Regions from separate parts of the Achromobacter sp. KK8 genome, predicted to be linked through region 1. Evidence: riboswitches for the same ligand, from Rfam matches in the RefSeq annotation. Region 1 holds a riboswitch; the other holds the start of a gene.
The links. Region 1 has a riboswitch for glycine ahead of gcvT (glycine cleavage system aminomethyltransferase GcvT). Riboswitches for the same ligand answer to the same signal wherever they lie in the genome.
Positions count from the first base shown of each region.

Region 1 (4,883 bases):
TCGCGGCGGATGTGCTGTTCGCGCGTCTGCAGCGCCAGGCGCATCGCCGGGTTGCCCTGGGCGTCCTTGGACACACCGACCAGGCGGCCGGCCATGTTGCGCTTGAAGGCGTCCTTGCAAGCCATGAAGCCGGCGTGCGGGCCACCGAAACCGAAAGGCACGCCGAAGCGCTGGGCCGAACCGATGGCGATGTCCGCGCCCCACTCGCCCGGCGCGGCCAGCAGCGCCAGCGCCAGCAGGTCGGTGGCCACGGCCACCACCGCGCCTTGCGCGTGGGCGGTTTCGGCCAGCTTGCGGTAATCAGCCACCGAACCGGTGCTGTGCGGGTACTGCAGCAGCACGCCGAAGCATTCCGGCAGGCCTTCGGCCTCGTCGCCGACGGCGATCTCGATGTCCAGGCCCTCGGCGCGCGTGCGCACGACTTCGATGGTCTGCGGATGCACGTGGCGCGAGATGAAGAACACCGGGCTTTGCGACTTGGCGCTGCGGCGCGCCAGCGTCATGGCTTCGGCGGCGGCGGTGCTTTCATCGAGCAGCGAGGCGTTGGAGATGTCCAGCCCGGTCAGGTCGGCGACCATGGTCTGGTAGTTCAGCAGGGCCTCCAGGCGGCCCTGCGAGATCTCGGGCTGGTACGGCGTGTAGGCCGTGTACCAGGCGGGATTCTCGAGAATGTTGCGCAACACCACGTTGGGCGTCTGCGTGCCGTAGTAACCCTGGCCGATGTAGTTGCGAAAGACCTTGTTGCGGCCGGCGATCTGCTTCAACTCGGCCAGCACGTCGGCTTCGCTGCGCGACGGCGGCAGCGCCAGCGGCGCCTGGCTGCGGATCTTGGGTGGCACGACTTCTTCGATCAGGGCGTCCAGGCTGGGGCTGCCGATGGCGGCAAGCATGGCGGCCTGGTCGGCGTCGGAGGGGCCGATGTGGCGGGGGATGAAGTCGGTGTGGGTGTCTAGGGCGCGCGACATGGGGGGATCTCGAGATGGCGGTGTCGTCGGGAAGGACGGACGGTGATGCATGGACGGGCGGCGGCGCCAGCGCCGCGCCCGCCCTGGCCGGCTTAGCCGTTGGCCACGGCTTCGTAGCCGGCGGCGTCCAGCAGCTTGTCGGCATCGGCGGCGTTGACCGGCTTGATCTTGAAGATCCAGGCGGTGAAGGCCGATTCGTTGATCAGGTTGGGGTTGCTTTCCAGCTCGTCGTTGAACGCGACGATTTCGCCGGCCACGGGCGCGTAGATGTCGGAGGCGGCCTTGACCGACTCGACCACGCCGGCGGTCTCGCCCGCGTTCAGCTTGGCGCCGACCTTGACGTCGCCGACGAAGACCAGGTCACCCAGCTGGTCCTGGGCGGTATCGGTGATGCCGACGACGAACACGTCGCCTTCGGCTTTGACCCATTCATGGGACTCGGTGTACTTGCGATCGGTGGGCAGACTCATGGGAACTCCTGGGGGATTCGGATAAGGAAATGGTGTTGCGCGCCTCGCGCCGGCGGCCGCGCCCCGCAGGGCCGGCCACCGGCGTGAAGCTTCGAGTTTACGAGTGTTCGACGGCTTTGCCGTTACGGACAAACGGCAGCTTGCAGACCAGGGCGGGCACCCACTTGCCGCGGATGTCGACCTCGACCGTGTCGCCCGCGACCACGCCTTGCGGCAGGCGGGCAAAGCCGATCGAAACGCCCAGCGTCGGCGACATGGTGCCGCTGGTGAGTTCGCCCACGCCGTGCGCGGTGCGCACCGCCATGTGGGCGCGCATCACGCCGCGTTCCTGCAGCTTCAGGCCGACGAAGGCGGCGGGCGTGGCGAACTGCTCCAGCGCGTCGCGGCCGATGAAGCGGCGCTCGGGGTTCTTCAGGGACACCGTCCAGGTCAGCGCGGCTTCGCCGGGCTGGGTCAGTTCGTCCATGTCCTGGCCATACAGGTTCATGCCGGCTTCCAGGCGCAGCGTGTCGCGCGCGCCCAGGCCCGCCGGGCGCACGCCCTGGGCCGCCAGGTCGCGCCACAGTTGCACCGCCTCGGCGGCGGGCAGCACGATTTCAAAGCCGTCTTCGCCGGTGTAGCCGGTGCGCGCCACCAGCGTGTCGTCACCGACGCGCGCGGCCACGAACGAGGTCAGCGGCTCGCTGGCAGCCTGCCAGGCCGGGCGCGCGGCCCAGACCTTGGCGCGGGCGTTGGGGCCCTGCACGGCGATCATGGCCAGGTCGCGGCGCGGCGTGATGGTGACGTCGAACTTGCCGGCCTGCTTGACGCGCTGCATCCAGGCCATGTCCTTGTCGGCGGTGCCGGCGTTGACCACCACGCGCCATTCGTCGAGCGCGAAGAAGTACACGATCAGGTCGTCGATGACGCCGCCCTGCGGGTTCAGCATGCAGGTGTAGAGCGCCTTGCCCGGTACGGTCAGCTTGGCGACGTCGTTGGCCACCAGGCGTTGCAGGAAGGCGTAGGCGTCGGGGCCGGTGACGTCGGCGTTGAGCATGTGCGAAACGTCGAACATGCCGGCGTCCTGGCGCACCGCGTGGTGCTCTTCCAGTTGCGAGCCGTAGGCCAGGGGCATATCCCAGCCGCCGAAATCGACCATGCGGGCGCCGGAGGCGATATGTTCTTCGGCCAGCGGGGTGCGTTTGAGGGTTGCGGACATGCGCGGGTACTCCGGAGCGGCAGCGGTGCCAGGGTTACGGAATGCCGCTGGCGGACAGACGGAAAACGCCCGCGCAACGGCTGAATCTTCCGCCCCTCTGTCCTTTTGCCTGAGAGTTGCCCCGCGTGGCGGGTTTGCACCTTCGGCGCCTGGGCTGCTCGCTATGTCCCTGATTGGGCAGCGGCGCCAGGTCTCTCCAGAGTGCTGCTTTGCCGAGTCCGCGCGGTGAAAACCGGGACAGGGCAAGCATGCGCGGTATGGGATACCTGAGCGATTCCGGGCGAATTGCGCCTTCGGCGGCAGCCGCGAACGGCCGCTCTCTCCCGCAACATGCGTGACAGCGCCGAAAGCATACCGCGAAACGCGGTTCCGTTGTTGATCCGCGATCGCCGCCCGGGCGCCGCTTCAGCCCAGCGCCGTGTCCAGCAGCATCATCAGCACGAAGCCCAGCATCAGCCCGCAGGTGGCGTAGACCTCGTGCCCCTTGCGGTGCGATTCGGGGATGATTTCGTGGCTGATCACGAACAACATGGCGCCGGCGGCAAAGCCCAAGCCCCACGGCAGCAGCGCCGCCGACCAGCCCACCACGGCCGCGCCCAGCACCGCGCCCACCGGCTCGACCAGGCCCGACAGCATGCCCAGCGCCACCGCGAACGCGCGCTTGTAGCCCGCGGCGATCAACGCCACGGCCACCACCAGGCCCTCGGGGATGTCCTGGATGGCGATGCCGGTGGCCAGCGCCGTGCCGCGCACCGGATCGTTGCCGGCATAACCGACGCCGATGGCCAGGCCTTCGGGCAGGTTGTGCAGGGTGATGGCGAAGACGAACAGCCAGGTTCGGCGCAGCCGGTGGGCCTCGATGCCTTCGCGACCCTTGATGAAATGCTCATGGGGCAGCAACCGGTCCATCAGCAACAGCGCCGCCGCCCCCAGCAGGATGGCGGCGCCCACCGTCAGGCCGGCGCCCCACGGCCCCGCGCCCTGCGCCTCGGCCGCCGCGATGCCCGGCGCCACCAGCGAGAAGGCGCTGGCGGCCAGCATCACGCCGGCGCCGAAGCCGAACATGCTGTCCTGCATCTTCTGCGGGATGGTGCGCGCGAACAGGATCGGCAGCGTGCCCGCCGCGGTGGCGCCCGCGGCGACCATGCCGCCCAGCAGGGCGTCGGCCACGTGCGGCGCGTGGTCGTTGAAATAGACCCACATCTGGTGCAGGCCCAGGCAGGCGACCAGCACCGCCAGCGTCCAGACACTGACGCTGGTGGCCGCGGGCCGGATGCGATGACGGCTGAAGGTATTCATGGACCGCTGCCCCCGCGCAATGCCGGCTCAGCCCACGGCGGCGGCGTAGCGGCGCGCCACCTCGGGCCAATCGATCACATTGTAGAAGGCGCCGATGTATTCCGGGCGGCGGTTCTGGTACTTGAGATAGTAGGCGTGTTCCCACACGTCCAGGCCCAGGATCGGCGTGTTGCCCTGCATCAGCGGGCTGTCCTGGTTGGCGCTGCTTTCCACCGCCAGCTTGCCGGCGGGCGTCACGCTGAGCCAGGCCCAGCCGCTGCCGAAGCGCGTCAGCGCCGCCTTGGTGAAGGCTTCGCGGAAGGCGGCGTGTCCGCCCAGTTCGGTGTCGATGGCGCGGGCCAGCGCGCCGTCGGGCTCGCCCCCGCCCCGTGGCGACATGACCGACCAGAACAGGCTGTGGTTGGCGTGGCCGCCGCCGTTGTTGCGCACCGCGCCACGGACGGCTTCGGGAAGTTGGTCGATGCGCGCCACCAGGGCCTCGACCGGCTCGTCGGTGGCGATGCCGGCGCCTTCGAGCGCGGCGTTCAGGTTGTTGACGTAGGTCTGGTGGTGCTTGCTGTGATGGATTTCCATCGTCAGCGCGTCGATGTGCGGTTCGAGCGCGTCATAGGCGTAAGGCAGGGGCGGCAAGGTATAGGCCAAGGCGGTCTCCATCAGGCGGCGCCACCGGATGCGGCACAGCTGAATTTGTGAAATACAAATGATAGGTATTTTTATTTGATATCACAACGACAACGTTGCAATGCCCGTCATGCAGTCAGGCTATGGGCCGGACAGGCCTTGGCGGGCAGCACGAAGCGTGCCCGCGCCCGACGGACGGGAAAAGCGTTGGATCAAGCGCCAGGAACGCCTAGAGCGCCTTGCCGCAGGCCACGCCCGAGGCCCAGGCCCACTGGAAGTTGTAGCCGCCCAGCCAGCCGGTGACGTCCACGGTCTCGCCGATGAAGTACA
Region 1 is NZ_CM135178.1:808,655-813,537, forward strand. It holds gene gcvP (aminomethyl-transferring glycine dehydrogenase) at 1-965, opposite strand, end outside; gene gcvH (glycine cleavage system protein GcvH) at 1,058-1,435, opposite strand; gene gcvT (glycine cleavage system aminomethyltransferase GcvT) at 1,533-2,633, opposite strand; glycine riboswitch at 2,721-2,843, opposite strand; glycine riboswitch at 2,877-2,969, opposite strand; gene ACVN9Z_RS03750 (ZIP family metal transporter) at 3,039-3,932, opposite strand; gene ACVN9Z_RS03755 (superoxide dismutase) at 3,960-4,574, opposite strand; gene ACVN9Z_RS03760 (BaiN/RdsA family NAD(P)/FAD-dependent oxidoreductase) at 4,783-4,883, opposite strand, start outside.

Region 2 (4,883 bases), 1.5 Mb from region 1:
TCGGTGCTGGGCCTGCTGGAGTTCATCGACTGGGGCGGCGGCGACATCCTCTACTACGCCTCGCGCTACCTGTCCGGCGCGCTCGATGCGCGCTTCGCGGCCCCGGCCATCATCGAACGCAACATGGAACAGGGGCGCAACGGCCTGCGCGAAGGGCAAGGCTTCTACGACTATGGCGGCATGGATGTCGAAGCGTACAAGCTGCGGCGGCTGGGCGAGTTGTGCGCGCGGCTGGAGATCATGGGGTTGCTGCCGAGGTTCGATGGCGCCAGGGCGGCCGGCCAGGCGCCCCCTGCGGCCCGATCCTGAAGGCCGCCGCGCGCCGGGCGGCGGCATTCACGGCGCCAGCGCCTCGAGCACCCGCAGCGCCAACCGCACCCGCGCCTCGTTGGGATAGTTGCGGTTGGCCAGGATCACGATGCCGAGCTTGCGCGACGGCACGAACGCCACGTAGGCGCCAAAGCCGTTGGTGGCGCCGGTCTTGTTGACCCACACCGCCTGCTGCGGCGCCAGCGGCGGTTGCTGGGCCTTGACCGGCAGGGTCTCGAACGCGACCTGGGCGGAGTTGCCGCGCACCAGGTCGTCCACCGACACCGGGTAGCGATACTGTTCCCAGATCAGGTCCTGCGTCATCGCGCCCAACTGGTAATAGCCGGTGTGGGTCTCGGCGATGGCGCGCTGCAGCGTGGCGTCGACCGGCGCGGCGCCCAGGTTGATCTCGATGAAACGCAGCATGTCGCGGGCGCTGGACTTCACGCCGTAGGCCTCGTCGGCCAGCACGCCCGGGTTCAGGCGCACCGGCGCGTCCTGCTTGTCGTAGCCCTGGGCGTAGTCGGGCATCTTGCGCGGCGGCACTTCCAGCCAGGTGTCGCGCAGGCCCAGCTTGGGAAACAGCTGCTGCTCCATCGCCGCCACGTAGGACTCGCCCAGCGCGCGCGCCGCCACCACGCCCAGCATGCCGATGCTAGGGTTGGCATAGGTGCGCTTCGTGCCGGGCGCATACCGCGGGGTCCAGGCCTTGAGGTAGTCCATCAGTTGCGCCGTGTTCTGGACCGCGTCCGGCACCTGCAAGGGAAAGCCGCCGGCGGTGTGCGTGGCCAGGTTCACCAGCGTCAGCTTGGCGAATTCGCTGCCCTGCAGCTCGGGCACCCACTTGGCCGGACTGTCGGCCAGCGACAGGCGGCCCGTGGCCTGCGCGTAGGCGGCCAGCGTGACGGTGAAGGTCTTGCTGATCGAACCCAGTTCGAACAGGGTGTCGCTGGAAACGGCGCGGCGCGGCTGGCGCAAGGCGTCGCCATAGTTGAAGAAGCGCTGCTCGCCGTTGTGGCTGACGCCGATGGCCATGCCGTCGATGCCGTATTGGCGCATGACCTCGGCCACCGCGGCGTCGACGGCGGCGGTGGCGCGATCGGCCTTGGCGGGCGTGGATGCGGAGGCCGATGCCGTGGCTGCCTTGGCGGCGGGCGCTTGCGCAACGGCCGGGCTGGCCGAGGCGGTGCCGGCCAGGGCCAGCGCCAACGTCGTGGATAGCAGGGAAATACGGAACATTGCCGGAGCGCGCATGCGGGATCGTCCTTTCGTTTTCTGACCGGCGCGTGCCGCGCGGGTTGGCGCCCAGTGTAGAGCCTATCCGCCTCCTTCCTGGTATTAACCCTGAGTCCCGCTCGCGGCAGATTTTGGCTATTCTCACTGCGTCGATTCAAAACCCCGCAGAAGAGTCCCGTCCCCCGTGGCGGGCGCCGACGGAGCAACCGCCCCGGAAACTCTCAGGCAACAGGACTGCGCGGTCTAGACAATCTGGAGAGAGGCGCCTGGCGCCCACCGAAGGGGAACCCGCGCCCTCGCGCCCGGGTGAAGCTCTCAGGTACAGAGACAGATGGGGTGCCGCGATCATCGGATCGTGGCCACGCCATCTGGAGCCATCATGCCCCGCATCGCCATCATCGGCGCCGGTATCACCGGCGTCACGTCCGCCTACGCCTTGAGCAAACTGGGCTACGACGTCACCGTCTACGACCGTCAGCGCTATCCCGCCATGGAGACGTCCTACGCCAACGGCGGCCAGTTGTCCGCCAGCAATGCCGAAGTCTGGAACAGCGCCGCCACCATCCTGAAAGGCCTGCGCTGGCTCGGCCGCCACGACGCGCCGCTGCTGCTCAATCCGCGTCCGAGCTGGCACAAGTATTCATGGCTGGCCCAGTTCATGGGGCAGATCCGCAACTATCGCCAGAACACCATCGCCACCACGCGCATGGCGATCGAGGCGCGCCAGCACCTGTACGCCATGGCCGAGGAGGAAGGCATCGATTTCGACCTGGAGCGCCGCGGCATCCTGCACATCTACCACGATGCCGCCAGCTTCGAGACCGCGCGCCGCGCCAACGCGCTGCTGCGCGAAGGCGGGCTGGAGCGGCACGCGGTCACGCCGGAGGAAATCCGCGGCATCGAGCCGACGCTGCAAACGCCCTGCCACGGCGGCTTCTACACGCCGTCCGATGCCACCGGCGACATCCACAAGTTCACCAGCGGCCTGGCGCGGGCCTGCGCGCGCCGCGGCGTGCGCTTCGAACAGGATGCCGACATCCGCGCCATCAGCCGCGACGGCCTGCCCTACGTGCTGGACCTGGCGCGCGAGGACGGCACGCGGCGCGAACAGCACGAGACCGACGCCATCGTGGTCTGCGCCGGCGCCGCCAGCCGCCAGTTCGCGCGGCAATTGGGCGACAGGCTGAACATCTATCCGGTCAAGGGCTATTCGATCAGCGTGCACCTGGACGACGCCGCCAGCCAGGCCGCCGCGCCCAGCGTGAGCCTGCTGGACGAGGCCGCCAAGATCGTCACCAGCCGCCTGGGCGACCGTTTCCGCGTGGCCGGCACGGCCGAGTTCAACGGCTTCAACCTGGACATCCGCGCCGAACGCATCCAGCCGCTGGTGGACTGGACCCGCCGCCACTTTCCCGGCGTGCGCACGGCGCGCGTGGTGCCCTGGTGCGGGTTGCGGCCGATGATGCCCGACATGATGCCGCGCGTCGGCCCCGGCAAGCGGCCCGGCGTGTTCTACAACACCGGCCATGGGCACCTGGGCTGGACGCTGTCGGCGGCCACGGCGCAGATGCTGGCGGCGAGCGTGCGGGAAGGAGTGGGACTGTCGTGAAGCCATTGCGGCAGAGCACAGGCCGGGAGCGGGCCGGACGCGGATCGGCCCTCAATACCCCAGCAGCCGCGGCACCGAGGAGGCCAGCAGTGTCAGTCCCGAGCAGGTCAGCAGCCCCAGCACCAGGCGGCGGAACGCGACTTCCGATATGCCGATGTACAGGCGCGTGCCCAGCAGCGTGGGGATCAGCATGGCCGGCGCCACCACGGCGAACATGGGCGCCATGTCGCGCGTGACGATGCCCGTGGCCAGGTAGGTGGCCATGGTCACGGCCAGCATCGACAGATTGAAATTCTGGATCACGGCGCGCTGCGTGTCCTTGCCGAAACCGCGCAGCGTGCACCACAGCGTCGGCACGCTGCCGGCGAAGCCGCCGATGCCGCCCATCACGCCGCCCACCAGCCCGACCGCGCCGTCCCCCCAGCGATTGCCGCCGATGCGCGGCAGGCGCTGCGCCATCAGCATGACCGGACACCACAGCGCCAGCAGCGCGCCCAGCACCGCCTTGAACCAGTCCATGTCCAGGTGCGGCAGGATCAGGACGCCCAGCGGAATACCCGCCAGGCCACCGAGCAGGAAGGGCCACAGCAAGGGCCAGTTGAAGCCGCGCCGCACCGAGAATACCGCCAGCAGCTGGCCGGTGAGCGCGCCGAACACGGCCAGCGCCGCCGCCAGCCGCGGATCCAGCACCCAGGCCCAGAACGACATGGCCACCATGCCGAAGGCAAAGCCCGACAGGCCCTGCACGAATCCCGCCACGGCCGCCCCGAGGGCGACTATCCACACCGCATCCATTGCCCTGCGTCTCCTTGTTGTCGTGTCCGGCGGCGGAAGGATCGTTCCGTCCGGCTCTCGTGACGGCAGATTCTAGGCGCGTGTCGCGGCGGCCTTATTTGAAGTGTTGATGAGGCAATAGGTTTTCGGTGATGGCGGCGCGGTTCACAGGAAGATCGTGCCGCGCAGGTACAACGCGGCCTGGCCGCTGATGATGACGCGGCCGTTGTCGCGCAGCTCGCAGCGCAGCTGGCCCTTGCGCGCCCCGCCCTGCTCGGCGGTGAGCCGGGTCTTGCCCAGCCGCTCGCCCCAATAAGGCGCCAGCGAGGTGTGCGCCGACCCCGTGACCGGGTCTTCGTTGACGCCGACGCGCGGCCCGAACCAGCGCGACACGAAGTCGTAGCGGGTGGACGGCGCCGTCACCGCCACGCCGCGCACGTCGAACGCCGCCAGCGCGGCGAAGTCGGGCGCGAGGCCGTCGATCAGGCTTTCGTCGTCGATCACAACCAGGTAGTCGTCGGTGCGGTACAGCGCGCGCGCCGCCGGCAGGCCGAGCGCCCGCAGCAGGCCGTCGGGGATGGCTTCGGCCACCGGGCGCCTGGCGGGAAAGTCCATCGCCAGCCCGTCGCCGGCGCGCCGCACCCGCAGTTCGCCGCTGCGGGTGGCAAAGCGCAGCACCTCTTCGCTGGCGCCCAATTGCTCGAACAGCACCCAGGCGGTCGCCAGGGTCGCATGGCCGCACAGGTCGACCTCGACCGCGGGCGTGAACCAGCGCAGCTCGTGGATGTCGCCGCGGCGCACCACGTAGGCGGTCTCGGACAGGTTGTTCTCTTCGGCGATGCGTTGCAGCGTGGCATCCGGCAGCCATGCCTCCAGCGGCACCACCGCGGCGGGGTTGCCGCCAAAGGGCGCGGCGGAAAAAGCGTCCACCTGGTAGAGATCGAGTTGCGGCATG
Region 2 is NZ_CM135178.1:5,711,579-5,716,461, forward strand. It holds gene ACVN9Z_RS26295 (3-hydroxybutyryl-CoA dehydrogenase) at 1-309, shown strand, start outside; gene blaELC (ELC family class C beta-lactamase) at 337-1,563, opposite strand; glycine riboswitch at 1,701-1,792, shown strand; glycine riboswitch at 1,794-1,880, shown strand; gene ACVN9Z_RS26305 (D-amino acid dehydrogenase) at 1,925-3,154, shown strand; gene ACVN9Z_RS26310 (sulfite exporter TauE/SafE family protein) at 3,206-3,949, opposite strand; gene ACVN9Z_RS26315 (PhzF family phenazine biosynthesis protein) at 4,094-4,882, opposite strand.
Region 2: it holds a riboswitch for glycine, as region 1 does, so the genes downstream of both, ACVN9Z_RS26305 (D-amino acid dehydrogenase) here and gcvT (glycine cleavage system aminomethyltransferase GcvT) in region 1, are expected to answer to the same signal.